Regions from separate parts of the Bradyrhizobium sp. B025 genome, predicted to be linked through region 4. Evidence: riboswitches for the same ligand, from Rfam matches in the RefSeq annotation. Region 4 holds a riboswitch; each other region holds the start of a gene.
What was found. A riboswitch is a leader RNA that binds a small molecule or an ion and turns the genes downstream of it on or off. The one in region 4 is predicted to bind cobalamin.
Positions count from the first base shown of each region.

Region 1: another riboswitch for cobalamin. It lies ahead of metE (5-methyltetrahydropteroyltriglutamate--homocysteine S-methyltransferase); the one in region 4 lies ahead of ACE10W_RS21085 (TonB-dependent receptor).
Region 2: another riboswitch for cobalamin. It lies ahead of ACE10W_RS13260 (energy-coupling factor ABC transporter permease); the one in region 4 lies ahead of ACE10W_RS21085 (TonB-dependent receptor).
Region 3: another riboswitch for cobalamin. It lies ahead of ACE10W_RS13195 (DUF1636 domain-containing protein); the one in region 4 lies ahead of ACE10W_RS21085 (TonB-dependent receptor).

Region 1 is NZ_CP170150.1:1,500,424-1,507,699, reverse strand. Features, by position in the region: gene metE (5-methyltetrahydropteroyltriglutamate--homocysteine S-methyltransferase) at 781-3,126, opposite strand; cobalamin riboswitch at 3,227-3,429, opposite strand; gene ACE10W_RS06945 (hypothetical protein) at 3,781-4,071, shown strand; gene ACE10W_RS06940 (hypothetical protein) at 4,417-5,142, shown strand; gene ACE10W_RS06935 (thermonuclease family protein) at 6,277-6,990, shown strand; gene ACE10W_RS06930 (carbonic anhydrase) at 6,999-7,276, shown strand, end outside.
Region 2 is NZ_CP170150.1:2,890,391-2,897,666, reverse strand. Features, by position in the region: gene cobF (precorrin-6A synthase (deacetylating)) at 1-217, opposite strand, end outside; gene ACE10W_RS13260 (energy-coupling factor ABC transporter permease) at 264-941, opposite strand; cobalamin riboswitch at 978-1,189, opposite strand; gene cobA (uroporphyrinogen-III C-methyltransferase) at 1,244-1,975, opposite strand; gene ACE10W_RS13250 (cobyrinate a,c-diamide synthase) at 1,972-3,282, opposite strand; gene cobM (precorrin-4 C(11)-methyltransferase) at 3,282-4,064, opposite strand; gene ACE10W_RS13240 (cobalamin biosynthesis protein) at 4,061-4,429, opposite strand; gene cbiE (precorrin-6y C5,15-methyltransferase (decarboxylating) subunit CbiE) at 4,426-5,607, opposite strand; gene ACE10W_RS13230 (cobalt-precorrin-6A reductase) at 5,606-6,352, shown strand; gene cobJ (precorrin-3B C(17)-methyltransferase) at 6,328-7,062, opposite strand; gene ACE10W_RS13220 (precorrin-2 C(20)-methyltransferase) at 7,059-7,276, opposite strand, start outside.
Region 3 is NZ_CP170150.1:2,878,042-2,885,317, forward strand. Features, by position in the region: gene cobS (adenosylcobinamide-GDP ribazoletransferase) at 1-389, opposite strand, end outside; gene cobU (bifunctional adenosylcobinamide kinase/adenosylcobinamide-phosphate guanylyltransferase) at 386-889, opposite strand; gene cbiB (adenosylcobinamide-phosphate synthase CbiB) at 1,017-1,958, shown strand; gene cobD (threonine-phosphate decarboxylase CobD) at 1,970-2,935, shown strand; gene ACE10W_RS13185 (cobyric acid synthase) at 2,924-4,372, opposite strand; gene cobO (cob(I)yrinic acid a,c-diamide adenosyltransferase) at 4,384-5,019, opposite strand; cobalamin riboswitch at 5,060-5,280, shown strand; gene ACE10W_RS13195 (DUF1636 domain-containing protein) at 5,376-5,750, shown strand; gene cobW (cobalamin biosynthesis protein CobW) at 5,747-6,796, shown strand; gene cobN (cobaltochelatase subunit CobN) at 6,796-7,276, shown strand, end outside.
Region 4 is NZ_CP170150.1:4,557,027-4,564,302, reverse strand. Features, by position in the region: gene ACE10W_RS21115 (transglycosylase SLT domain-containing protein) at 1-427, opposite strand, end outside; gene ACE10W_RS21110 (adenylate/guanylate cyclase domain-containing protein) at 753-2,489, shown strand; gene ACE10W_RS21105 (hypothetical protein) at 2,595-2,771, shown strand; gene ACE10W_RS21100 (hypothetical protein) at 2,927-3,139, shown strand; gene ACE10W_RS21095 (hypothetical protein) at 3,280-3,537, shown strand; gene ACE10W_RS21090 (hypothetical protein) at 3,625-3,846, shown strand; cobalamin riboswitch at 3,912-4,126, shown strand; gene ACE10W_RS21085 (TonB-dependent receptor) at 4,240-6,474, shown strand; gene ACE10W_RS21080 (hypothetical protein) at 6,550-7,131, shown strand.

The DNA of each region.
Region 1 (7,276 bases), 3.1 Mb from region 4:
GGGCCCGTCCGCGCAGAACCCAAGCGATGTGCGCGGTGTTAACAAGGTTATCTGAATTTGTCACCCCGCAGCTATGAACACCGCCCAGCATCTAATGATCTGACATGGGAGCAGCTTGGAAAGGCGCCGCCCTTCGATCAGGATCTGGAGATTGCCGTGATCGAGGGTAATTCAATTCACCGGGTGGTCTTTCCTTGCCGCCGGATCTTCGGCGGATGGATCAACGCGAATACCGGAGAGCAAATCGCTGTGCGGCCGACGCATTGGCGTATCTGGCCCGGATAGCCGTTATTCCAAATGGATTGGCGTGAGTTGGGGTACGGAGTGCCTTTGACGTCCTCTCTTCGGAAACTATCTAGCGTGGATTGATTGAGGGAGCCTGACGGCATCTCCGAGCGGACCGAATCCGCGCCGGTGCCTTGCGGTGTCCGTCAAGCATTAGTTTTCTCATTGCTGTCGCGGCCGTTGCCAACGTGCCCATGAGCGACAAATCACAGCCTAGACGGCCGCGTACCATGGCATGATTGAGCTGCGGCACTTCTGCTTGAATGGGTCGCAGATTTTCGGCGAATGTCGTCGCCTTGATCGAGCAGCCGGCAATTCTCCCGCGGCCGACGAAACTAGCGTAACGCGTCACCATCTTTTCTCCGAGACCGTACCTTCCCCGGTCCACGAAGTGGACCGGGCATTTTGTCAGCGGCAAGGATAGCCTCGATAATGTGGAAAGCGTAAATCACCATAACCCAATTAGCTTTGTCGAGAACAGACCGGAGCTCGGGATCAACGGATTTGCGGATCGGATGCAGCGCGCAGTTCGCGCGCGGCAGCGACCATGTTGGCGAGCGCAGGCCGAACCTCCTCCCATTTGCGCGTTTTTAGGCCGCAGTCCGGATTGACCCAGAGCTGAGAATCCTGCAAGCGCGTCCGAGCTAGCACGATCAGCTCCTTCATTTCGTCCGTCTCGGGAACGCGCGGAGAGTGAATGTCGTACACGCCCGGTCCGATTTGATTTGGATATTCGTACCTCCTGAACGCATCCAGCAGCTCCATTTTCGATCGCGACGTCTCGATTGAAATGACATCCGCATCCATTGCAGCGATCGCACCGATGATGTCGTTAAACTCTGAGTAGCACATATGTGTATGGATTTGCGTTTGATCGGTAACGCCCGATGAGCAGATGCGGAAGCAATCTCCGGCCCAATCGAGATATGCCTTCCAGTCCGACCGGCGCAATGGCAATCCTTCGCGAAGTGCAGCTTCGTCGATCTGTATCATCGCCGCACCGGCATTCTCGAGATCGCGGACTTCATCGCGCATCGCGAGCGCAAGCTGACGGCAGACCTCGCTTCTAGGAATATCATCGCGAACAAACGACCAGTTCAGGATCGTCACCGGTCCGGTCAACATCGCCTTCATCGGCTTACTAGTTAGTGATTGCGCGTAGCGCCACCATTCCACGGTGATCGGCTTCGGCCGCACTACATCGCCAAACAGGATCGGGGGCCTAACGCAGCGCGAACCATAGGACTGAACCCATCCATTCCTTGTAAATGCGAAGCCGGCGAGTTGCTCGCTGAAGTACTGCACCATGTCATTACGCTCGAATTCGCCATGAACGAGGACGTCAAGACCGATGTCCTCCTGCCAACGTACGGCGCGGGCTATCTCCTCTTTGAGGAACCTGTCGTATTGCTCCTCGCTCATCGCACCTCGCGCATGCGCCGCGCGAGCATTTCGCACCGCTGTGGTCTGCGGAAACGATCCTATCGTCGTGGTGGGAAAAGCCGGTAGTCCAAAGCGTTCCCTTTGGATCTCGGAACGACGGGCAAACGGGGTGGCGCGCTGGCGCATCGTCTGATCGATCGCCCTCATTCGGACAGCGACGTTGGCATTATGGATCTTCGGCGAGGTCCGGCGGGCAGTCGCAGCGCATTCCGACTCGGCAAGAGCTAGCCCAACATTCTGGTCGCCTGCGAGTACCCGCGCCAGGATCGCAAGCTCACGCATCTTCTGAACCGAGAAAGCAAGCCAGCTCTTGACGTCGGACGCGAGCCCGGTCTCGAGTTCAACATCGACCGGCACGTGAAGCAGCGAGCAGGATGGAGCGAGCTGTACACGGTGCCTGCCAAGCTTCGCAATCGAGGGCTTCAGCCGCTGACGGAGCGACGGCAAGTTCGACCGCCACACATTCCGGCCGTCGATGACACCGAGCGACATGACGAGATCACTTCGGCCGTCAGCAACGATCTGATCCAATAGTTCTGGCGCTCGAACCAAATCGACGTGCAGACCGGAAATTGGCAGGCTCAAGGCAGTATCCAGATTGTCGCCTAGGGCGCCGAAATAGCTCGCAAGCATGATCTTGATAGCGGGTCCCTCCTTTGCGAACCGGTTATAGGCGTGCAGCAACGAATTTCGCGCCGCCTCATCCAGATCAAGGACCAGGCAGGGCTCGTCAAACTGGACCCAACTTGCCCCTCGTTTGGCTAATTCATGCAGAAGGTCGATATAGACGGGTATCAGATCATCGAGGAGAGAGAGGGGCTGGAACGCACTATCGGTACTCTTGCCGAGCTTTAAAAATGTGACCGGCCCGATCAGGACAGGGCGGGTCTGAAAGCCAAGAGCCCTCGCTTCCTCATACTCTTCGACGGGTTTGCGAGAGCACAGTCTGAACGCCTGTCCCCGGTAAAACTCAGGAACCATGTAGTGGTAGTTGGTATCGAACCACTTGGTCATTTCCTGCGCGGGCACGCCAGATCCCCGCGGGCTCTGGGCGCAACTCGCATCCTGCTCGCCGCATTGCGATCCGCGGGCCATGGCGAAGTACGTTTGGAGCGAAACGGATTCTCCGTTCGCGGCGTAGATCTCCGGGATTGCGCCAACCATGACGCTTGTATCGAGCACCTGATCATACAGCGAGAAGTCGTTTGACGGAATGATCGTGACGCCGAGCGATTTTTGACGAGCCCAGTTCGCTGCGCGTAGGCCGAATGCGTCTTCGTGCAACTGCTGTTCACTAATCTTTCCAGCCCAGTAGCTTTCTAGAGCGAGCTTGAGCTCACGCCTTGGGCCGATGCGTGGCGTTCCGAGCGTAGCAACTGGAAGAGAGAGAGGAGACATAGCGTTAACCCCTGTTGGGGACAAAGGCCATGGCGGACGCAGGCAGGAGAAGTCGCGCGTGCGACGGCTGCTTGGCGCACCACCGAGACACCCCGCCCGTGGACCAATATATTGTCGGGGCCGGTCTCCTGGCTTGCTGGTCATCGCTGCTGTCCGGCCTTCCCGAAGCCGTGCAGGCTTCAGCGACATCGTCGGACAGCGGCTCGCCGCTCACAGTTGCGGGGGCAGAGCCGGCATTTGCACCGGCTTCCCTCTTAGCTCCGGATCAATGGGAACCGGAGAACCTCGACGACTTGGATTATCGGCAGGAGAACTCTTCCGTCAACCTCTCAGATTATGTGCAAGCTAATCTGCGACATCCGCTAGCCGAATGACCGTGCATCTCTGTGACTTCACCATCTAGAAACATTCTCTCATCAGAGATGCCATAATCAGACATATCCTTCTCAGATGCCGGATAAGCATCGGAGCTGCCTTGAGGCGGAGCCGCACGCTAAATTGATGAAAGGGACAGAAGCAGCCTGCCGGCGGGAGTACCGACGTTATATCAGAGCGCTTTCAATGCGGCTTTGCGATTTCCAGAGGTTCGCCCAGCACCTCAGCTAGCCAGCTCTTCGCTCAACTAAAGGATCTGCGGCGAATAGGCCAAGGCACGTGGCGAAATTTAGCAACTGGCGAGGGGTTGATTTGCGTGCCACCCAGACTTCAGAGCTGGGATCAAGCCGGCTTGGTGCTTGGCAATCACGCAGCTCGAACGCGGGCGGCACGATAGCGAACCACACAGCTCAATGGCGGCAAACCCACTTCCGTCCACAGGCATCCGGCATCGAGGCGTTCAACTCTTCTGCTAAATATCCGGTGCGGGACATGGATGCACAAGCTGCGGCGGATACGCCAAACAGAAACATCGAAAACATGCAAAGGTCGGAAAGTCGACAAGAGTGACACAAACTCCGTGAAATTTTCCGCCTATTGCCTGGCACGAAGAATGCAGACCCTCGGAATGCCCAGTCTCCTCCTCTGGGCAGGTCCAGCTCAGCCAATTGACGCAGTCGCTGCCGGGGAAGTTAGCTGCGCATGACATAGAGGGGAGCGCCTGCTCGCGCGGGACAGCTAGCGGGTGCATCCCCGTAAACTTCTTGCGATGGCATAGCAGGTTCGAGGTTGCCTGCTTCACAAGATATTTGGATGAAACGCGATAGGCCGAGGGTTATGAAGAGAATGCCTGGAAGACCCGCGCTATGGCTTAGCGTGGTCGGATTTTTAATCTGCCTCGCCTGGCCGGCTGCCATGAGCAATAATATTCGGGCCAGCGACAGTCCCCTGGTCGAACGACTGAAGTCAACTTGGCGAGCGCAAGATGGTGAGACGATAGAACAAATTATCTCCAATGTCTCGAAGGTGGCACAGTTCGTGCCTCAAATGTGGGGCGTTGTTGAACTTGGCCAAAACGACTTTATTTTCGTTTCGTGGACCAGACACCGGGACAACAAATCGGACGAACAGTACGTTATCGCCTGGAAGATCGCCCTCGACGGCACGCTTGAACTTGCGTCGACTTATGCGAAGCCGATGGAATTGGGCTGGCGCGCCCTGGCGCTCTCCCTAATCGCCAGTGAAGTCGCAGATGGCGAAAGGGACGCAAATCTTCGCTTTCTGCATGATCCGGCCAACTTCAACTTTGTGACTACCCCGCAAGGCCGGCTCGGCGATCTTCTGCGGCAGGGCCGCTGCACTATCATTGAACCAGTTGGAGTGGACTACTTACCGAAGCGGAATGATAAACCGGCCGAGAAGGGTGGCGTGTGGCGCGTTCTGCTCTTGGTGAATTGTAGTATCCAAGGACCACGTTATTTTACACACAACGGGGTCATCACTTTCGAGAAGAGAGAAGGACAGGATTGGGAGCCACAATCCTCCTTTGCCAAACGCATCGCGAAATTTCCCCCTGGCTCCTGGTTCCAACGCACCGAGCCAAAAGAAGAGGAAGACTTAGGAGAGCCAAGGCCTGAGTAAACCGCCGCAGAGCAACATCTTGCCGCAGTGGCGGAGCGCCTCGAACCTATTGCAAGACATACGCGCTCTACACTTGCTTTGTTTTAGCATCCGCAACGGTCCGGGTGCCTTTCTCGCAGCAGTCCGTCCCGTCGCAAGAAGGTCGGGCCGCGCGATTCCGTTTGTTCCGCCTAGTGTCAGCGGCGCGCACGAGCTTGCGAGATGTGGTTTTCCCGCCTTCACTCCACCCGGTGTGAGGACATCAGTTTGCGTAGCAACGTCGAAGGCACCAGGAAATGAGTGCTGAGACGAAGCCGGCGAGGAAGTTACCGGAAACCGTTCACCGGTAGCAACCCAGCATACCGCTGGGCGCTTGCGCATTTCGGAGCGTGCAGACCGGGAAGCTCAGAGCCGTACGCAAGAACGTCGAGGACCAGACTGGCTCGGCCCTAGCTTATCTGGCACCCATTCGTCTGCACGTCATAGATCCGGATTTCGAAGCATGGAAAACACTTCTATAACTGTGCTCCACCTGCCCTGGTCGACATCAACGATCATCCTGCCGGGCGGAAAAGGCATCGGATTTGCGCGGTTTGCTCGCGCAAGGAGCTAAGTTATGCGCGGGCGTCTACGCTGAACTCCATTGCGTCTTCTTCTAAATCGGTCAGAGCGAGCCAGACAAGATTTTTCACATCTTTTCGTGTGAAATGCGAAATTTCATCGCAGAACCGTCGGCAGCGGCAAGATTGCCGCTGGGAGCCGTGGCCGACCAGAACAAGGTTGCTCCTCAACGCCTGACTCCACCGCGAGCGCCGGCGCTTCATAGTCGGTCTCCTTTTTTGCAAAACACAACATTCCGGGGTTCGGGTTTGTTCAGCATCGCCCGTTCGGCCCGCCCGCGAGGATTTCCCCCTCAGGTGGAGGGTACAGCGCGGTCCTAGTGAGAGAGCCGATGCTCGAAGAATACCGCCGCCCGCCCCGAAGAAATCACTTGATCCTTACGCAGCGTCAGGCCGTAGGTTCGCGTTCCGGCGAAGCGCTCATAGAGCGCTCGGAAATGCCGGCGGAATAACGCACATAATGCTGTCAAGCAGTCGAATGTATCGGCACCGTATCGTGCGTGAAACGTGGATCAGGAGCGAAAGGTTATTGTCGGTGAACCGCGGAATTATGTTCGCATTGCTCGCTCTCGTCACATCTCCGGTCTGCGCCGCGACGCTCAGCGGTGCTCCGCGCATCCTCGACGGCAATACGATCGAGATCGAGAAAACCAACGTTCGGCTCTCAGGCATCGAAGCTCCTGAGACGGACCAGATTTGTCTCGACACCAACGGTCGCAAATGGGCCTGCGGCGTAGCTGCTCGCGACGAGCTTATCAAGCATTCAAATGGGCGAACCTGGGATTGTCACACCCAGAGAGTCGATGAGTACAGACGAGCCCTCGGTAACTGCTTCATCGAAGGCGAGAATGTGAATGTCTGGATGGTACGCTCGGGCTGGGCACTATCGGCTGCTGCATCTCACGCTGTCTATGAGTTGTCGGCAAGCACAGCCCATGCCGGACTGTGGTCGGGAGCGTTCATCGCTCCGTGGGACTGGCCTCGCCGCAATAAGGGCACGATGATCATCGGCGCGTGGTCGGTTCCGATCGACGCGCAGGAAGTACTGCTCGGATCAGTCCTGCTGTCGGAACCACCGTCCCCCGAGTGCCTGATAAAAGGCACTGTCGAGCGCAGCGGCGAGCGGATTTATCACCTGCCAGGGCAAGCCAGCTACGAACTAATCGATATGACGAAGAAGCGCAGCGAACGCTGGCTTTGTAGCGAAGCGGAAGCCGAAGCCACCGGGTGGCGTAAGGCCGTGCGATGAGGCGACACATGCATGCAGCCAATTCTCCAAATATGAACCATTTAACCAGCACTGCGCGTTCGCGCCGTTCGCTGTTGTTGTTTGCTGCTTCGACAGTTTTCCTACGATTCGGCAATAAAATTGCCGATGCAAGGGAAGCAAAAGGCACGCCCAAGCCAGATAACCTGCTGTCGCCAGATGCTGCCCTGAAGCGGCTGCTGATGGGAAACGATCGTTATGTCCAGGGTACATCGCGAGCCGACGATTTCAGGCGCGAGCGTTCGGCTTTGGTCGAAGGCCAAAATCC
Region 2 (7,276 bases), 1.7 Mb from region 4:
CTGCGTCGCGCACGGGAAGATCGAACTCGGCGATGCGCGTCTTGTCGCTGGTCAGCACATCCGCGCAGATCGTCCGCCTGAGATCGGCGAGATCGGACTTTGCGCTCCCCTTGCGCGGGATCAGGACGAGATCGGCCGCGTTGATGGCGCGGGTCGCGGCGTGCGTGAGCTGCTCGGGATCGCCGCAACCGATGCCTATCAGGGAGAGCGTGAGCATCGCGTTCGCGAAGGGCGGCCATCACGGCCGCCCTTTCGCTTGTCTCTCAGGCCGCGTTGTGCAGGCGCGGGGTGACGAGGCCGGGCGCGGTGACGCCGCGCAGCGACTTCGCCAGCGCCAGCACGGCGAGATCGGCCAGCGGCTCGATCACGATGACGAGCGCATAGGAGGCCGCGAAGGTCGCGATGTTGACGAGGTTGGTCATAGCAAAACCGGAGCCATAGAGCGCCCAGAACGCCACCCAGCCGATGACGCCGGCCTGATAGGTCGTCGAAAGCGCCAGCGCCTGGCGATACCTGAGATCGACATAGGCGGTGTTGCGGGCAATGATCCGCGTGGCGATCGCCTGGATCGCGAACAGCGGCACCAGCAGCGTGGTGACGTTCATGCCGTATTGCGGCAGGTCGGCCGGCTCGAAGAAGACGCCCTGGAACAGCAGGCCGAGCGCGAGGCCGAAGGCCGCGGGCGCAGCACCGAACAGCAGGAACAAGGTCGAGCCGAGGATGAAGTGCACCTCGGACACGCCGACCGGGAAGTGCGGCAGGATCTCGAAGAAGGTGAAGACGAGGCCGGTGGTGGCGAGGGTCCGCGCCGCGAACGACGTGATGCCCTGTTCGCGCACGGTCTCGACCGCGAGCTTCAGCGCAACGCCGCCTGCGGCGATGCCGGTTGCGTAACTCAACACGAGCTTGGCGCCCGTCACGATCCCGGGTTCGATATGCATGGCTCAGTCCTTTCCTGCCGTCACACCCGACGGCCTTGGCCTCAAAACATGCACGGCCGGTCTCCTGGCTCGCGGTTCACTGGGGATCTCCGGCCTTCCCGGACCTTGCGATCCAGTGGCGGTTCGGAGCCCCTCACCGCTTACAGTCGCGGGGGCGGCTGGGGTTTTGGGCGCCGCAACTGGGTCCGCCCATCCCCATTCCCGATTATGCTCCGGCGCTTTGCGCCACCTCGAGCACCATGCTTGTCCTGTGTGCCCCTTTCGCGCAGCCTGCGTCAAGGGCCGAACGGCGGCGGTCGCCGTCATGACGGGTATTCTCCCGCCAGTGCGCCGAACAGGATCACGGCGGCCGTCGAGGCAGCCCCGCCCCGCGCAAGCTGCTCGGCAAGCTCGGCAATCGTGGTGCGGACCAGCCGCTCGTCGGGGCGGCCGAGGGATTCGGCGAACAGCGCCGGGGTGGTCGGCGCGAGGCCGTGCGCGATCAATTTTGCGGCCAGCGCCGGAAAGGTGCGGCGGCCCATATAGACTACGGTAGTCGCCTCCGGATCGGCCAGTGCCGCCCAGTTCAGGTTCTGCGGCAGCTCGCCGGTGACGTCGGCTCCGGTCACGAACTGCACCCGGCGCGAGGTGTGGCGCCGCGTCAGGGGGATGCCGGCTTGCGCAGCGGCCACGCAGGCCGAAGTGACGCCGGGAACGATCTCGTAGCCGATGCCGGCCTCGCGCAGCGTTTCGAGCTCCTCCTCGAGCCGGCCGAAGATGCCGGCATCACCGGACTTCAATCGCACCACGCGCGCGCCGGTCGCGGCATAGTCGACCAGCAGGCGGTTGACGTGATGCTGCTTGGTCGAGGGCCGCCCGGCGCGCTTCCCGACCGCAACGAGATTGGCGCCGGGACGGGCGAGATCGAGAATCGCGCCGGACGCGAGGTCGTCATAAAGCACGACATCGGCCTCGCGCAGCCGCGCGGCACCCTTGAGCGTGAGAAGCTCGGGGTCGCCGGGACCGGCGGAGATGAAGGAGACAAAACCGCTCACCGGTCCTCCGCGATCAGATGGAAGAACGTGCCGGTGGCATTGCCTCGGCGCGAACCGGTCTCGGCGATGACCGCACCGGTCGCGTCGTGCACCACCGCGAGCGGCATGTCGGGCTGGGCGGCAATCGTCGAATAGTGGAATTCGTGGCCGCGCAGGCGCGCGCCGGGGCTATGTCCCGGCATCGGTGCGGCGAGTTCGGCGAGACGATAGCCCAGATGCATGCGGCGTTTGGCAAAGCTCGTCTCCAGGCCGAGCAGGCCCGCCATCTCATGGCGGACACCGTCGGCGTCGGTCAAAGCGGTTCCGAGCACCATATAGCCTCCGCATTCACCATGCACCGGTCGTGTCTCGGCGAAGGCGCGCAAGCCGCTGCGAAAGCGCGCGTTGGCCGCGATCTTCCCGGCATGAAGCTCGGGATAGCCGCCGGGCAGCCAGCAGACATCGGCGCTTGCGTCGGGCGCCTCATCGGCAAGCGGCGAGAAGTTCGAGATGTCGGCACCCGCCGCGCGCCAGGCTTCCAGCATATGCGGATAGACGAAGGAGAATGCCGCATCGCGGGCAAGCGCAATGCGCTGCCCGGGCGGCGTCACGTTCAACCCATTCGCAGCCGGTTGCGGCGCCCAGGCGGCCGCCGATTGCAGCACCGCATCGAGATCGACATGCTCGGCGACGAAACGCGCGGCCTCGTCGATCAGCTTTCCGATCTCCGCCTGCTCCTCGGCCTGCACCAGGCCGAGATGCCGCTTCGGCAGGCTGATCTCGGCATGGCGCGGCAGCGCGCCGAACACGGCGATACCGGCGTCGTCAAGCGCGCGCCGTACGAGGTCTTCATGGCGCGGGCTGGCGACGCGATTGAGCACGACGCCGGCAAGGCGCACGCCCGGGCGGTAGTCGCGAAGGCCCGCAGCGATCGCCGCCGCCGTCTGCGCCTGTCCCGAGGGATCTATCACCAGCAGCACCGGCCAACCCAGCATCTCCGCAATGTCGGCGGTGGCGCCTGTGCCGGAGACGCCACGCGCGGCGACGCCGTCGAACAGACCCATCGAGCCCTCGGCAAGCACGACATCGGCGTCGGCGCCGCGGCCGACGAGATGCGCGATTCCCCCGCGATCCATCGCCCAGCTATCGACGTTGACGGAAGCGCGGCCCGTCGCAGCGGCATGGAAGGCGGGATCAATATAGTCGGGCCCGCTCTTGAAGCACTGCACGTTCAGTCCGCGATTGCGCCAGGCGCGCGCGAGCGCCAGCGTCAGCGTCGTCTTGCCGACACCGGAGGCGGGCGCGGAGATGACGAGCCCCGCCGGCATCAGGAGGCCTCCGGAAAGCGCGGCTCGGCGCCGACCGGCCGATAGCGGCGGTCGTAGTCGGCGGCATAGAGGCGGCTCTCGTCGAAATCCGCGGCGCCAAGCGTCTTGCCGACCAGAATGAGCGCGGTGCGTTCCATCTCGGTGCCGACGGCGGCATCGAGCGTCGCAAGCGTGGCGCGGACGATGCACTGGTCCGGCCAGCTCGCGCGCCAGACGATGGCGACCGGGCAATCCGCGCCGTAGTGAGGCAGCAGCTCCGCAATCACCTGGTCGAGCAGATGGATCGACAGATGGATGGCGAGTGTCGCACCGGTCGCAGCGAAGGCGGCGAGCTTCTCCCCTTCGGGCATCGCACTGGCGCGGCCCGGCGTGCGCGTCAGCACCACGGTCTGAGCGAGCCCCGGCAAAGTCAGCTCCACCTCGAGTGCCGCGGCGGCGGCCGAGAAAGACGGAACGCCGGGCGTCACGGTGAAGGGAATGTCGAGCGCACGGAGACGGCGGAGCTGCTCGCCCATCGCCGACCAGATCGAGAGATCTCCGGAATGCAGGCGCGCGACGTCCTTGCCGTCCGCATGCGCGGCGGCGATCTCGGCGATGATCTCGTCAAGCGACAACGGCGCGGTGTTGACGATCCGCGCATCCGGCGGGCAATGCGCCAGCACGCCCTCAGGCACCAGCGAGCCGGCATAGAGGCAGACCGGACAGGCGGCGATCAGGTCGCGTCCGCGCAACGTCAGCAGATCGGGAGCACCCGGCCCGGCGCCGATGAAATGCACCGTCATGCACAGTCTCCTTCCGCGATCGCGGCCGTCGCGGTACGGTCCTGCGAGACCACCCGCGTCGCAATCAATCGCGCGCGAGGGCCGGCCGCGGCGAGCGCCGCGGCTTCGGCGACCGATCCGGTCCCGAACTTTTCCGCGATGAGCCTGGACTGCGTCGGCGTGTCGATGCCGGCCAGCACCTCGGGCGACACCGCCCTGATCGGCACACCGCATTCGCGCGCGAGCTGCTGCAGCGCTTCTGCATCGGCCTTGTCGCTGACGGTCGCCACCGCCGCAAGGTCTTCAGCGCCGCCCGCCGCCAGCAGCGCCTCACGCAACGAGGCCAGCGTGACATCCTGCCTGAATCCGAGCCCGGCGACCTTCATCGGACCGCACTCCACTGCACCACGGGACGCGCCGCTTCCCAGGATCGGTAGCGGCCGAGCGGGCCGGCATGGGCGATCTCGACCCGCATCAACTCGCCGCCGTGGCGCTGGTGCAGTTCGCCAAGCAGCGCTTCCGTCTCCAGCGTCACCGCATGCGCAACGAGCCATGTGCCTGCCCCGATGCGCGACCAGATGGCATCGAACATCGCGCTATCGAGACCGCCGCCGAAGAAGACCGCATCCGGCGCGTCCAGCCCGGCGAGAGCTTCGGGCGCACGGCCCGTGACAACAGCGATCCGATGCGCCAATCCGAACGCCGCCGCATTGCTGCGGATATTCGCGGCGCGAGCCTCGCGCATCTCGATTGCCGTCGCCGTCCCGCCGCAAAGCGCCCACTCGACCGAGATCGAACCCGATCCGGCGCCGATATCCCACAACCGTTCGCCCGGGCGTGGTGCCAGCGCAGAAATCGCAAGCGCACGCACCGGCCGCTTGGTGATCTGGCCGTCATGAGCGAAGAGATCGTCGGGAAGTCCCGAGCTGCGAGGAATGCCCTGAGCTCCCTTCGCCTCCACGGCCACCGCGACCAGGTTTCCGGCGAGATCGCCAGTAAAACCATCGGCACGATGTTCCGCAATGCTTTCGCGTGGCCCGCCGAGCGCGGCGAGAGTCCAGAATGCCGAGGCGCCCCATCCGCGCTCGCTCAGCCACTTTGCAAGGTCGCCTGCGGCCTTGCCGTCACGCACGAGGCAAATGATGCGCGCGCCAGGCGCAAGGTGTGGCACGAGGCGCTCGAAGGGCGCGGCGTGGAGACCGAGGCAGACGACGGATTCAAGACGCCAGCCGAGCCGCGCAGCGGCGAGCGAGAATGTCGACGGCGCAGAATGTGCGACCCACTCACCCGCCTCAAGCTTCTCGGCAAGGCTTGCGCCGGCGCCGTGCCAGAACGGATCGCCGGAGGCCAGCACCGCGGTCGGCCGGCCGCGGCGGCTGAGCACGGCCTCCGCATCGAACGGCACCGGCCACGGATGGCCGCGCCCGGTCACACCGGCAAGCGCGAGATGACGCTCACCACCGAAGATGGTTTCGGCCTCACGCAGCGCCTTTCGGCTTGCGTCCGACAGCCCGGCAAGGCCATCTTCGCCGATACCGATGATGGTCAGCCAGGGATCAGCCATGACACGCGCCCTCATTCTGGGCGGAACGAGCGATGCGAGTCAGCTTGCCGCGGAGATCGCGCACGCCAGCATGGATGCCGTCTATTCCTATGGCGGCCGCACCCGTGCGCCTGCCGACCAGCCGCTGCCGACCCGCGTCGGCGGCTTCGGCGGCGTGTGCGGGCTCGCCGATTACATTCGCCGTGAAGGCATCACGCATGTGATCGACGCGACGCATCCTTTCGCTGCCGAGATGAGCCGCAACGCCGTCGCGGCATGCGCGGAAACCGGCACGCCGTTGATCGCGCTCGAACGCACCCCCTGGGCTAAAACACCCGGTGACAACTGGATCGAGGTCGGCGACGTCGATGCAGCGGTCGCCGCTCTGCCCGAGTCGCCGGCAAACGTGTTCCTCGCCATCGGCCGCCAGCACATCGCGCCGTTCGGGAATAAACCGCAGCACGCCTACACACTGCGCTTCGTCGATCCGCCCGAAGCGCCGCTGCCCTTCCCGGCTGACGTGATCGTGTCGCGCGGACCGTTCACGCTTGATGGCGAGCTGGAGATGCTGCGTACGCGCGGCGTCATATGGATCGTCGCCCGCAATTCCGGCGGCGATGGCGCGCGCGCCAAGATCGACGCGGCCCGCACGCTCGGCCTGCCCGTGATCATGATCGCGCGGCCGGAGTTGCCCGAGCGCCAGCGGGTCGAGAGCGTGGCCGAGATCATGCAGTGGCTTGGTCATCGCACCTGCCTCGGCGCATAGATCCAGCGGCCGACACGGCGCGTCTGCGAGTTGCCGACGATCACCAGCGTTCGCATGTCGGCCATCTCGGGCCGCGCCGCGTTGAGCGTGACGGTCTCGATCGTCTCGTCGGATGCGCTGATCGCGCGCGCGAAGATCACGAGCCGCTCGCCGCAGCCGGCGTCCTTCAGCACGGCCAGCGCGCGGCCAAATCCTTCCGGCCGGCTCGCCGAACGCGGATTGTACAGAGCGATCGCGAAATCCGCTTCCGCGGCCAGCCGCAGGCGCTTCTCGATCAGCGCCCATGGCTTGAGATTGTCGGAGAGATTGATCGCGCAGAAATCATGGCCGAGCGGCGCGCCGGCACGCGCGGCCGCCGCCAGCATCGCAGTGATGCCGGGCAGCACGCGGATCGGGAGCTCGCGATATTGCGGCGCCTGCTCGAGCGCCTCGAACACGGCCGATGCCATCGCGAAGACGCCAGGATCGCCGGAGGAGACGACGACGACCTGCCCGCCTTCGGCGGCCAGGCGCAGCGCCTCGCTCGCTCGCGCGAGCTCCTCGCGGTTGTCGGATGGATGCAGCGTGAGCCCCGGTCGCGGCGGCACGCGCGCGACATAGGGCGCATAGCCCAGAATATCGGTGGCGGAGCCCAGCGCGGCGGAGACCTCGGGCGTCACCAGCGCGTCACTGCCCGGGCCGAGGCCCGCGATGGTCAGCGTGCCCGTCATTCGGCGGCGTCCAGATGCCGGCCCTTGCCGTGCACGAGCACGATCGCAAAATAGGGACAGTCGGCGGCATCGATCTCGGCGAGCCGCGCGACGCGCTCGCCCGGCATGGTGCCGCGCTCGACCAGCCAGGCATCGTCCAGCCTTCCGGCGGCGGCAAGCGCGCGGCGCACTTTCGCAAGATTGCGGCCGGTCTTCATGACGACCAGCGCATCGG
Region 3 (7,276 bases), 1.7 Mb from region 4:
AACGACAGGATCAGTGCGCAGACGCCATAGGTCCCGATGCGGCTGTCGCGCATGATCTCGAGCTTGCGCTCGCGCGTCCGGCCGCCGCCGAGCCCGTCGGCGGTATCGGCAAGCCCGTCCTCGTGCAGCGCGCCGGTGATGAGGGCGGTCGTGGCCAGTGCGAGCAGGGCGGCGAGGTTCGGCGTCAGTCCGAGCCGGCTGGCGATCTTGTGGACCAAGGCGCCGGCAAGTCCGACCAGCAGTCCCGCGACCGGCAGCGCCCAGGTCGCGCGCGCGATGACGCCGTCGGCCGCAGGCTTTGACGATCCGACCGGCAGGAGCGTGACGAACGACGCCGCGATCCTGAGATCGGCGATGACATTCCGGATCGTCTCGGTGCCCGGTATCATTTCAGCTTCATCGGCAGTCCGGCGACCACGAATTCGACCTCGTCGGCAACGCCGGCGAACGTCTGGTTCATGATTCCGGCGGCATCGCGATAGGTGCGCGCCAGCGCATTGTCGGGCACGATCCCGAGGCCGACCTCGTTGGTGACCATGATGACGGGACTGCGCAAGCGAGGGAGAACCTCAGCGAGATGCGTCACCTCGCGCGACCAGTCGCGCTCGGAATGCAGCAGGTTGGACAGCCAGAGCGTCAGGCAATCGACCAGTCTCGCGCCGCCGCCCTCGGTCTCGACCAGGGCCTGCACCAGGTCGAGCGGCACCTCGCGCTCGATCCAGTCGGCTCCGCGTCGCGCGCGGTGCTTTGCGATGCGGTCCTCCATTTCGGCGTCGAGCGCCTCGGCTGTGGCAATGTATACGGGCCGCCCGGGAAAGGCCTGCGTGCGCGTCTCCGCACGTCGGCTCTTGCCCGATCGCGCTCCGCCCGTGATCAAGATGACGGCCATAAAAGTCTCCTGTCGGCCAGCACTAATCACCAAACGGGGCCAAAGACAAAGCCGAAATCAGGCGGGCGGGGGCTTGCACTCGGCCGCCGTCTTGCGCAACAGGGGCGGAGCGAGACGGGAGATTTGTGTGGGCTTTGCGGGTGCGATGGCGGTGGCGATGGCGGTGGATGCCCTGTTGGGCTGGCCGGCCCCGCTGTTCGCACGGATCGGCCATCCCGTGACCTGGCTCGGCCGCCTGATCGCGGCCATCGACACCGCCTGGAATCGCGCCTCTGATCCGCCGGCACTGCGCCGCGCCGCGGGCCTTGCCGGAGCGTTCCTTGTGATCGCGGTCTCGGCCGCACTCGGCTGGGCGCTTCAGTCGTTGCTCCCCTCGGGCTGGATCCAGATCGTGCTGGCGGGGGTCCTGGCCTGGCCGCTGGTCGCGTTGCGCTCGCTGCATGATCATGTTGCCGCCGTTGCCGTGCCTTTGCAGGCCGGCGACATCGCCGGCGCGCGCGAAGCGGTCTCGCGCATCGTCGGCCGCGATCCCGCCGCGCTCGATGAAGCCGGCATCGCGCGCGCGGCGATCGAGAGTCTTGCGGAAAACGCCTCCGACGGCATCGTGGCGCCCGTGTTCTGGGGCGCGCTGTTCGGCCTGCCCGGCATTTTGGGTTACAAGGCCATCAACACGCTGGACTCCATGATCGGCCATCGCAGCGAGCGACACGAAGCCTTTGGCTGGGCGGCGGCGCGGATCGACGACGTCGCCAATTTCATTCCGGCGCGGCTGACCGGGTTTCTGTTCGTGCTGCTGGCGCCGCACAGGGCGGAAGCATTGTCGTGCACGACGCGCGATGCGCGCCGGCATCGCTCGCCCAATGCCGGCTGGCCGGAAGCGGCGATGGCGGGCGCGCTTCGTGTGCGGCTCAGCGGTCCCCGGATCTACCACGGCAGCGTCACGAACGAGCCCTGGCTGAACGAAGGTGCGCGCGATCCGCTCGCCGCCGATATCACGCGGGGGTTGACGATCTACCGCCGCGCCATGCTGCTGCTGGCCGGCGTCCTTGCGATCCTGGCTTTCGCGTGAAAGAACGGGACATGCGTGAGCACGGCGGAAATCTCGATCTGGCCCAGCAGCGTTTTGGCGGACGCGCGGAGGACTGGATCGATCTCTCGACGGGGATCAACCGGCTGCCTTATCCGGCGGGCGAGGTGAGCATGCGCGCGTGGAGCGCGCTGCCGTCGCGTGCCGAGATCGATGCCTTGCATCAGGCGGCGCAGCACGCCTACCGCACGAGCGCGGCGCTCGTCGCGACGGGCGGCGCGCAAGCCGCAATTCAATTGCTGCCGCAGCTTGGGCCGCGCGGCCGCGCCCGCATCCTCGCGCCGACCTATAACGAATATGCCGGAGTCCTGTCGGCTGCGGGCTGGGATGTCCTGGAGGTCGGCGATCTCGACGCACTGGTGGGCGCGGATCTCGCCATCGTCGTCAACCCCAACAACCCCGATGGCCGGTGCCATACGCCGCAGGATTTGCTGGCACTGCTGCCGCGCGTCGGCCGTCTCGTCATCGACGAGAGCTTTGTCGACGCCGTTCCGCAGCTGTCGCTTGCGCCGGAAGCGGATCATCCGGGGCTGCTGATCCTGCGCTCCTTCGGGAAGTTTTATGGTCTGGCCGGCCTGCGGCTTGGGTTTGCACTCGGTAGCGCGGCCGACATCGCCAGGATTGCGGCGATGTCGGGGCCATGGCCGGTCTCGGGGGCTGCGATCGCAATCGGCTGCCGCGCATTGCGTGATGATGCCTGGGCGGAGTCCACGTCAGCGCGGCTTGTGCGCGACTGTGCCCGTCTCGACGACATGGCGCGAGCGCAGGGCTGGCGGTTCGTTGGCGGCACGCCGCTGTTTCGTCTCTACGAGACGCCGGATGCGCTGGCCGCGCAGGAGAAGCTCGCGCGCGGCCAGATCTGGTCGCGCGTCTTCGCGCAGAAGCCGACATGGCTGCGGCTCGGACTTCCGGGCAGCGAGCCCGAATGGACGCGCCTCGCCGAGGTCCTAGCGCGCTAGCGAAAGCAGGCCTTCGACGTCGAGATGCTTTTCGATGTGATCGGCGAGCGCATCGAGCGCGCTCTCGACCCTGCTGTGATAGGGCTCGTCGCCTGCCGGGATGTCGAGCTTGGCCAAAAACGCTTTCCGGAAATCATCCGACGTGAACAGGCCGTGCAAATAGCTACCCTGTACGCGACCATCGCTGGAGATTGCGCCTTCAGGCTCGCCATTCAGTTTGGCGAACGGACGGGCGCGATCGGGCCCGTCGGTGCGGCCGATGTGGATTTCGTAGGCCTCGATCGGCTGGTCGGTCGCCGCATGCACGGCCGCAACCCGCGTCAGCGTCTTCTGCGGACTCATCACCGTTTCGACATCCAGGAGTCCGAGGCCCGGCGTGTCGCCGGCAGGGCCTTCGATCCCGTCGGGATCGGCAACGCTGCGTCCGAGCATCTGATAGCCGCCGCAGAGGCCGAGCACGTGGCCGCCGCGGCGATAATGCGCCAGGAGATCAATGTCCCAGCCCTGCGCGCGCAGGAAGGCGAGGTCGCCGCGGGTGGATTTGGAGCCGGGGATGATGACGAGACGCACATCGCCAGGGATCGCTTCACCCGGCCGCACCATGACGAGATCGACGCCCGCCTCGAGCTTGAGCGGATCGAGATCGTCGAAATTGGCGATCCGCGACAGCGCAAGGCAAGCGATCTTGCATTGGCCCGGCTTTCGCGCATCACTCAGGCCCAGCGCGTCCTCGGCGGGCAGCTCGCCGGCGCGCGCAAACCAGGGCAGCACGCCAAAACCGCGCCAGGCGGTCTTTGCTTCGATCAGCTTGTAGCCGTCATCGAACAGCGTGGGATCGCCGCGAAATTTGTTGATGACAAAACCCTGGATCATCGCGGCATCGTCGGGGTCGATCACCGTCTTGATGCCGACGAGCTGGGCGATGACGCCGCCGCGGTCGATATCGCCGATCAGTACCACGGGCACGTCGGCCTTGCGCGCAAAACCCATGTTGGCGATGTCGGCCTTGCGCAAATTGACCTCGGCGGGGCTGCCGGCGCCTTCGACCAGCACGAGATCGGCGCGCGCCTTCAGCCGCTCAAAGCTCTCCAGCACCGCGCCCATCAATGACGGTTTCATCGCCGCGTATTCGCGCGCCCGCGCGGTCGCGATGCGTTTGCCGTGGACAACGACCTGCGCGCCGACATCGGTCTCGGGCTTCAGGAGCACCGGGTTCATGTCGGTGTGCGGCTCGACGCCGGCGGCGAGGGCTTGCAGTGCTTGGGCGCGGCCGATCTCGCCGCCGTCGACGGTCACGGCGGCATTGTTCGACATGTTCTGCGGCTTGAAGGGAAGCACGCGCAGCCCACGCCGCGTGAAGGCGCGCGCAAGGCCGGCGACGATGAGCGACTTGCCCACGTCCGAGCCGGCCCCCTGGATCATCAATGCGCGCGCCATCGCGTGTGTCTTCAGAACTCGACGCCGGCTTGCGCCTTGATGCCGGAGCGGAACGGATGTTTCACCAGCGTCATCTCGGTGACGAGGTCGGCGATCTCGATCAGCTCGTCCTTGGCATTGCGCCCGGTGAGCACGACATGTGTCATCGCAGGCTTTTGCGTCGTCAGGAACTCGACGACCTCAGCGATATCGAGGTAGTCGTAGCGCAGCGCGATGTTGATCTCGTCGAGCACGACCATGCGCAAGCTGGGATCGAGAATCAGCTCCTTGGCCTTCTCCCAGCCGGCGCGCGCAGCGGCGATGTCGCGGGCGCGGTCCTGCGTCTCCCAGGTGAAACCTTCGCCCATCGCGTGGAACTGGCAGAGATCGCCGAAATGGCCGGTGAGGAGGCGCCGCTCGCCTGTATCCCAGGCGCCCTTGATGAACTGCACGACCGCGCAGGGGAAGCCATGGGCGACGCAGCGCACGATCATGCCGAAGGCGGAGGAGGACTTGCCCTTGCCGGCGCCGGTATGGACGATGATGAGGCCCTTCTCGCCGCTCTTGGTCGCCATGATCTTGTCGCGGGCGGCCTTCTTCTTCGCCATTTTCGCGGCGTGGCGGGCGTCGGTTTCCTCGGCCGTTTGGGTATCCGGTTCAGGCGTCATCGGACGGGGTCCTTCGGCTTGACAAGAGGCGGCCAGGGGCAAATGGTGGCCCGGCGTTGGTTCCTGTCCTATGACAGGCGAAGAGGGAATGCGATAGGGTCCGAATCGGCAAGATTTGGGTCCAAAATGCAGCCGCCCCCGCGACCGTGACCGGAGAGATGCCCGAGGCCACTGATCCCTGACGGGATCGGGAAGGCGGGGATCGAAGGGCAAAACCCTGCTCCGCAAGCCGGGAGACCTGCCAGCGCGGACGATTTTTGGACCGGCGGACGGGGTGTTCCGCGACGGGGAAACGGACCCTCGCAAGACCGGTTCGTGGGCCTCTTCGCCTCCCGCTGTTTATTCTGGAAGAGGCGATGACCGTCACACTTCACGTCTGCATTACCTGCCGTGCCGGCGAGACGCTTGGCGAGGGCGAAGTCACGCCGGGCAAGCGCCTTCACGGTGCGATCGTCGACGCCGGCGTGCCCGATGGCGTCAATGTGGTTCCCGTTGAATGCCTGTCCGCATGCAGCCAGGGCTGCTCGGTCGCGCTCAGTGCGCCCGGCCGCTGGTCCTATGTCTATGGCCGCCTGTCGGATGCCAACGCGCGCGACGTGATCGCAGGCGCCGCCGCCTATGCGGCCGCGCCCGACGGCCTCGTGCCCTGGCGCAGCCGTCCCGAGATCTTCCGCAAGCAGTCACTTGCGCGCATTCCCCCCATTGCCGTCGTGCCGGAGGCCGCCGAATGAACTCGCTCGCAAAAGTCCCGGTCACGGTGGTCACCGGCTTTCTCGGCTCCGGCAAGACGACGCTGATCCAGCATTTGCTCGCCAACCCCAACGGCAAGAAGCTCGCGGTGCTCGTCAACGAGTTCGGCAGCGAGGGCGTCGACGGCCAGATTCTGAAGTCCTGCGCCGATGCCAATTGCCCGGAGGAAAACATCGTCGAGCTCGCCAATGGCTGCATCTGCTGCACCGTTGCCGACGATTTCATCCCGACCATGGAGCTGTTGCTGGCGCGGCCGGTGAGGCCCGATCACATCCTGATCGAGACCTCGGGCCTGGCGCTGCCCAAGCCCTTGCTTAGGGCGTTCGACTGGCCGGAGATCCGTTCGCGCATCACCGTTGACGGTGTGATCGCGCTGGCCGATGCCGAGGCCGTCGCCGCCGGCCGTTTCGCGCCGGACCCGGCCGCAGTGGAAGCGCAGCGGGCGGCGGACGAAAATCTCGATCACGAGACGCCGCTGTCGGAAGTGTTCGAGGACCAGATCGCCTGCGCCGACATCGTGCTGCTGACCAAGGCCGATCTTGCCGGCCCGGCGGGACTCGAAGCGGCCAAGGCTGCCATCACCGCCGAGATGCCGCGCCGCGTGCCGATGCTTGCCGTTACCGACGGCGCGATCGATGCGCGCGTCATCCTCGGTCTCGGTGCCGCCGCCGAGAATGATCTTGCCGCGCGCCCGTCGCATCACGACGGCGAGGAGGAGCATGAGCACGACGATTTTGCGTCCGTCGTGATCGATCTTCCGGAAGTCGGCGACGTCGATGCGCTGGTCGCCTCGGTTCAGCGCCTGGCGCGCGAGCAGAACGTGCTGCGTGCCAAGGGTTACATCGCGGTCGCGGGCAAGCCGATGCGCCTGCTGCTCCAGGCCGTCGGCGAGCGCGTGCGTCACCAGTTCGACAAGCCCTGGGGCGCGCTCGCGCGGCAGTCAAAGCTCGTCGTGATCGGCGAGCACGGCGATATCGACGAGGCCGCGATAAGAGCGGGACTTGGTCTTTCAGGATCTGGCATCTGATGCACGTCGTCTTCCGCGAGAGCCGCGGTCTCGAGGAGACCGCGACGCCAAGGGACATCGGCCAGGACCCGGCCGATCTCGTGGTGCTCTCGTATTCGGATTCCGATCTTGCCGCGTTCGCGGCCGGCTGGCGGCGTGGCCGCGACAGCCTGCCGTCGCTGCGGCTCGCCAATCTCGCCGAACTGCGTCATCCGCTTTCGATCGACACCTACATCGAGCGCACGCTGGCCCAGGCACGCGGCATTCTGGTCCGCCTGATCGGCGGCGAGTCCTATTGGCCCTACGGTCTCGCGGCTCTCCAGCAACTCGCGCAGGCGCGCGGTATCGTGCTCGCCGTGCTGCCGGCCGACGGCCGCGACGACACGCGGCTCGATGCATACTCAACGCTGCCTGTCTCGACGCTGCGCCGGCTCAAGGTGCTCTGCGACACCGGCGGTCCGGTCGCAGCGCAGGCCGCGATTGCGCAACTTGCGCTGGCCT
Region 4 (7,276 bases):
TGGCGGCGAGGAAGGCGGCATAGCGCTTGAAATTCGCGGTACTCTCGGAATGGCGCAGCATGAACCAGTCGGCGAGCTTCTGCCCGGCGGGATCCGCGATGCGGTCGCGCGCCGCGCTCGCGTCATCGGTCTTGCCCTTGCGCGCGAGATCGATCGCGTCCTTCAGCGCGGCGAGGTCGCCGGTCAGCGGCGGCGCTGCCGGCTTGTCTGACGGCTCGTCGTCCTGCTTCTTCGGCTTGCGCTTCGCCTCGGCGTGCTTGCCATGGCGCGATTTCGCCGCGGCGTGGCGCTGCTTGCCGGCTTTCGCCTCATGCGTCTTCTTCGACGCGGACGGTTTGTGACTGCTTTTCGCCGCCAGCTCCGTCGGAAGGAGAGCCAAGGCGGCCACGGCAACGACACACGCGAGCGAGCGTAGGCACTGGTTCATTCCGTGGTCCCCCCTGCGAAACCAGTACAAACCAAAGTCCGCGACGACATGCGGCTCGAGAATCAAAGTGACGCCGAAAACGATGCCACGGCATCGTTTCGCATTTGTCACGCTGTCGCAACAATGCGGCAAAATACGGATGGAAGGCGGGAACTCTTGCAACGGGGAATAGAATAGGCCCCTTAACCTTTGTTAACGAATAAGGCTCCGGCGACGGTTGCGCACGGTCCAGGGCGCCGTGAAGGGCCAGATTGCGCGTATTCCCGGGCTGAAATCCGGTGTATTGAGTTCCCTGACCCGTCCTTTCAGCCTTTGCCCCGCACCTATGCCGATTTTCAACCAGTCGATCCGACGCAAGATCGTCGGCATCGCCCTCGGATTGATCGTCCTGATGCTGGTCACCTCGATCCTGTCGATGGTGATGTCGAGCCAGGTCGGCGTCCTCCTGGACGAGCTGACCAACCGCTACATCCCGGCCTATGGCGATCTCGCGCGCGCCAATATCCGCTCGCTGGAGCGGTCGGTGGCGCTGCGGCGCATGGTCATGATGAAGATGCAGGCGTCCTCGGACGAGGAGGCCTATGCGGCGCGCCTGCGCGAGTTCGAGGAAGCGGACCGCAAGATCGAGGAGGAGGCCGAGGGCGCACGCAAGCTCATCAACGCGATCATCGACGACCCGAGGACGCCGTCCGACAATGCCGCGCTGGCGCGGATCGAGATCCGCATCGAGACGGCCGTCACCGAGCTGCGCCGCGACCTGAACGAGGACCACGCAAAGCTGCTCAAGCAGGTCGACGCCAAGCAGATGGCAGAAGCCCGCGGCACGCTGGAACATATCGACGCCATCCGCGACCAGTTCAATCGGAAGTTCGATGCGATCCGTGCCGACATGCTGACACAGGTCTTCGCTTCGACATCGCAGGTGATGAGCCACCAGCGCCAGGCCATCATCGTGTCGGGCATCGTGACCCTGCTCGCCGCGATCGTCGGATTTGCCTTCGCGCTGCTGGTGTCCGGCGGCATCACGCGGCCGGTGCGGCTGTTGCTGGCCGGCACCCGCGAGGTCGAGGCGGGGCGGTTCGACAAGACCATCGCCGTCTCGACCCAGGACGAGATCGGCGAGCTCGCGGCCGCCTTCAACCGCATGATCGAGCAGTTGCGCCACAACGAGCGCATCCGCGAGACGTTTGGCCGCTACATCGATCCCAAGGTGGTGCAGGGCCTGATCGAACGGCCCGAGGTCGCCATCGACGGCCAGCGCCGGGTGATGACCATCATGTTCTGCGACATGAGCGGCTTCACCTCGATGAGCGAGGGCATGACCCCGCGCGGCCTCGTCAAGGTGATGAACCACTATTTTACGGTGATGTCGGCCCCGATCAGGAGCAATCGCGGCGTCATCGACAAATATATCGGCGATGCCATCATGGCCTATTGGGGCCCGCCCTTCATCGAGGAGGATGAGCCGGCACTTCTTGCCGGCTGTGCCGCCATCGACATGACCGACCAGGTGCCCGCGCTGCAGAAGCAATTGCCCGATCTGCTCGGCATCCGCGCCATGCCCGTGCCCTGCGACCTGCGCATCGGCATCGCCACCGGCGAGGTCCTCACCGGCAGCATCGGCTCCGAGCTGATGATGAGCTTCACCGTGATGGGCGATGCCGTGAACCTCGCTTCGCGGCTCGAGGCCGTCAACAAGGTCTACGGCACCCGCATCCTGATCTCGCAGACGACGGCGGATGCGGTCGGTGAGCGCCTCGAATTGCGCGAGATCGATCGTCTCGCGGTCGCCGGCCAGAGCGCGCCGCAGGCGATCTTCGAGGTGATGGCGAGGGCCGGCGTGCTCACCGCCGCGCAGGACGGCTTGCGCACGCACTATGCCGAAGGTCTTGCCGCCTATCGCGCCCGCCGCTTCGACGAGGCCCGCGCCGCCTTCAACGCGGCGCTCGAAGCCGTCCCCGGCGACGGTCCCTCGCGCGCGCTGCTCGCCCGCATCGCGCAGTTCGAGGTCAATCCGCCGGACGAGAGGTGGGACGGTGCCTGGCGGCTGGAGCAGAAGTAAGCCGCCGCGCGGGAAAAATTGTTTCTACTCGATAACGATGTTCGCCGTGACCTATTTCCCAGGCTTAGGTTGATCGTCCTTGAGGCGTTTGATGGGGACACGCCGATGACAGAACTTGAGGACAGGCTGGAACGGTTCGAGACACTCACGGCCGAATGCGAGCTGATCGCCAAGCTCGCCACCGACAGCACCAAGCGCGAATTCTATCTCAAGCTCGCCGAGCACTATTATCAGCTTGCGCGCGAGACGCGGGCTGCGGTCGCGACCAGCGCTGCGGCCTGAAGGCGGCTGCAATCCGTTCTTAACATTTGGCACGCATCCTTTGACGGGAGCGAGCGTCGCGATTCGCGATGGCTCGCAGTGGGAATGCCGGGACTCGCTGCAATGCAGCGTGTCTCGCTGATGTTGCTTTGCCGGTGCTTTTTCGGGGCAATCCCATGCGTCTGCTTGCGGTCCTCATCCTCGCGCTCATGGCGGCGGCCTGCAACCAGGAGCAGGACATCACCGGCTCGACCGCAGCCTGCCCGGTGCGGAACTACAGCTCCTACAACCCCCGCGACATGAACCAGTGTGTGGCCGCCTGCAAGGCATGCGACCATGGCAACACGGTCACCTGCACCACGTCCTGCACGCTCAAGGGCGCGCACTGAGCGGCCAGCGGTTTGCAGAAGCTTGAGGGCCGGGATCGCCGGCCCTCTTGGGCATTGAGGGATTGACGGTGTCGGGGCACCGGAACGATTCACCTGACATAATCATTGGTAGGAGCAGGCAGGACGCGGAGTCGGATGGAATGGGTATGCTCGATCCCGGCCGGTTTCTGGTGTCGTGCTCGCAGTGCGACGCGTGGCCGATGGCGGCCAACGTCAAACGCTCGAGCTGGTCCACGTCCCCGAGCGAGGTCCGCTTCGTGTGTCCGCGCTGTCGCCGCGAGGAGACCGCGATCATCTCCGCCTCGGGCGAATTGACGCCGATCCGGCGCATCGACATCCCGCCGCGCGACGTCACGGTGGCCTGGGCTCAGGCACAGCGCCAGAGAGGGCGGGCGTAGGCGGCCGCTCTATTGCGCGATCCCGTTTCGGAACCCGGGCGATCGTCGGACGTTTCCGCCCCAACATCACGTATCGAGGCCGGGCGAATGTTCAGCGCGCATTTCGACACCCGTACACGGATCAACATGAAGCTGGCGCTGGATCGGATTTGCCGCAATCGGCCCAGGGGCGAGGATCATGGGTTCCGCAGGTCGGTCGCCGAGAACATCGTCCGCTGCGCGCTCGCGGGCCGAACCGGCATCGGCCAGCTTGTCGATGCCGGTGAGCGGGCGGTGGTCACGACGCGCGCGGTGCGGAAGCCTGACTGATTGTGTTTGCCTCGCGTTTGCAGCCCATCGTTCAACCGGTCGATTGACTCTCCGTACGGCCGCCTCGTAGATTGATCGGTGACGGTTCTCCGCACGGAGATCAAAAGGGAACGTGGTGCGAGATTGTCCCAACGCCGGGATTGTCCCAACGCCACGGCTGCCCCCGCAACTGTAAGCGGTGAATCTTTCGTCATTTGCCACTGGGAATCTCGGTCCTGGGAAGGCGACGTAAGGTAACGACCCGCGAGCCAGGAGACCTGCCGTCAGCCGTGGTCACACGCGAAGATGTCGGTCGGGGAGTACAGGCATTAGCTTCACCGGAGCAATCGATTGCTCCGCCGTAAAGCCTCGTTCGCTGTGACGTGCCACTGACGTCATGCCGAGGTTACAACTGTGTCCCGTATTGTCTCTGCCGCCAGGCGCCTTCGCGCCGGTATCGTTGCTGCCGTTTTCCTCCATGCGATCGATCTCCCCGCAGCTTTCGCGCAGCAGGCCGCCGCCGAGCAGCTGCCGCCGGTCGAAGTGACCAGGTCCGACGATCAGAACCGCACACGCGCCAGGGCGATCGGCGACGGCGACACGACGAGGCGGCGAGCCCCGAGTGGCGCGCCGGCAGGCAATGGCGCCGGCTCGTCCGGCTCCGGCGGCGAGGCGGTCGCCAGCAACGGAGGCATCGTCGGAGCCGCCACGACCGTCATCACGGCCGCGGATATCGCACATGCGCCCTCGCAGACGCTTGCCGAGATCATCGCGACGCAAGTCCCGGGTGCCCAGATCACGACGCTCTATGGCGGCCAGATCGGCGCGAAGACGAGCGTCGACCTGCGCGGCTTCGGCGCGTTTGCCACTGCCAATTCGCTGGTGCTGATCAACGGGCGGCGGCTGAACGACATCGACATCGCGCAGGTGGACCTCTCCACTGTCCCGCTCAATTCCATTGAGCGTATCGAGATCACGCGCGGCAATGCCGGCGCGGTGCTCTATGGGGACAATGCGGTCGGCGGCGTGATCAACATCGTCACTAGGAACGGCGTCGGCGGGCCGCCCGTTGCCGCGCGCATCGAGGCCGGCTTCGGCTCGTTCGACACCAGGCTTGGCAATGTCTCGACGTCGCTCAATTCCGGTCCGTGGTCGACCTCGTTCTACGGCAATGCCGTCAAGACAGACGGCTACCGCGACAACAATCGCCTTGTCCAGGAGAATGGCGTCGGCAACCTGAACTACACGACATCAGACCTGACTGCTTTCGTCACCGTTACCGGCGACAATCAGGAGCTGCGATTGCCGGGCGGCCGCACCGTCGATCCGTCCATCGGCGTCGACGAGCTCGCGACCAACCGACGGGGCACCAGCACACCCTTCAACTACGCCAACCAGCAGGGCTTTGGCGCGATGGCCGGCTTCACGAAGACCCTGGCCAACGGCATCGATCTCATCGTGGACGGCGGTGTGCGCGACAAGAAGCAGCAGGGCGCGTTCTTCTCCGGCCCGGCGCCGATTCCCGCGTTGTTCACGTCCACCTATGTCGATGCCGATCTGACGACATGGTCGATCACGCCGCGGCTCAGCGTGAAGGGCTCGCTGCTCGGGATGCCGTCGCAACTGCTGACCGGCCTCGATTATTACGATGCGAGCTTTCAGCAGAACCGTGGCGCCGGCCAGGGGCTCGCGCCCTGGCACAATTACGATCTCAGGCAGCAGACGGTTGCGGGCTATTTTCAGCACACATTGGGTGTAGCGCCGGCGACGGACCTCTCCTACGGCGCGCGGGTGCAGAACGTCAGTCTCTCGGCGCGCGATCATTTTGACGCCGCAGCTCCGTTCAACACCGACATCGGCGCGCTCCCGCTCAGGAGCGACGAGACCCAGTACGCTCTGCATCTCGGTGCCGAGCATCGCCTCAATGACATGGTCTCGCTGTTCGGCCGCGCTGCGCGCGCATTCCGCACGCCGGATGTCGATGAGCGTGTGTCGTCGGGGCCGTCCTTCGATCCCTTTACCTTCGCGCCGATCCCGCAAACCTTCCAGCTCAAGACCCAGACCTCGCAGGATGTCGAGGGCGGGCTGCGCATCAAGGGAGGCGGGCTGCAATTGCAGAGCAGTCTCTATCTGATGGACCTCGCCAATGAGATCCATTTCAATCCGGTCCTGTTCTACAACACCAATCTCGATCCGACCCGCCGTTACGGCTCGGAGACCAGTCTGTCCTATCGCGTCAACGACTCTCTGCTCCTGCGCTCCGGCATGGCCTATACAAGGGCCGTGTTTCGCGAGGGCGTCTGGGCCGGCAACGACGTGCCGCTGGTGTCGCGCTACACCGCGAGTGCAGGCGTCACTTGGAACATCTGGCAGAACTATGTGGTGCTCGACGCCACCGCGCGCTTCTGGAGCGAGCGGCGCATGGACAATGACCAGGCGGGAACACAGCGGCCGATCCCAGCCAATGGCACGATCGACCTCAAGCTCAGCGGTCAGTACGAGCGCTACTTCTGGTTTTTGAGCGTCAACAACGTGCTGAACGCGCTCTACTACGACTATGCGATCGCAAGCACCTTTACGGACGGCCGCTTCAGTGCCTATCCGCTGCCCGGCCGCACCTATCTGCTCAAGGCCGGCGCCAATTTCTGATCAAGGCTCTGATCGCGACGGGGGGCTGTCATAGGCTCCCGAATGGACTAGAATTCGAAAAGAAGGAGATTACCCATGGCTCTCAGCACCCTGCCGCCTCACGCCGACCGTTTCCGGCTCCATCCGGTCGCGCCGCGCCTTGCATCGATGTTCTGCTTTGCGCTGCTGGCGGTGTCATGCGCGCTCGCAAGTCTTGCGCTCGCCTGCGCAACGCCCTTTGCGGCCTTCGCGGTCGTCGCGGCCGCGATGTTGCCGCTGCGGCCGGCACTGCTCGTCGTCAGCGGCGCGTGGCTCGTGAACCAGAGCATCGGCTTCGGCGTGCTGCACTATCCCGTTGCCGGCAGCACGATCGCCTGGGGCTTTGTCATTGGCGCTGCTGCACTCGTCGCGACCGCGGCCTCGTCCGCCGCGCTCCGTGCGCTGGCGCATGGCCGCACGCCCCTGATGCTGGCGATCACATTCGTCCTCGCCTACGCGGCCTATGAGCTCGTGCTGCTCGCTGCGACGCCGGTCCTCGGCGGAGAGGGCGCCTTCACCGCGGCCATCGTGGCGCGGATTGGACTGACCGGCGCCGTCTGGCTCGCCGGCCTCGTCGCCGCCTGCGAGATCGTCCGCCTGGTCGATCCGTTCGGGCGCAAGGGCGCGATGTCGGCCTGAGCGGCCCTCTGAAAGCCCCGGATGGGAGCGCAGTGAAATCCGGGCTACGAGATCTTGCGTTGCCCGACGGGCAAAACACCCCCGCGGTCGGTCAATCCGCTTGCGCAAAAATATTCCACTTTGCCGAAATTCGGAAATGGCGTAC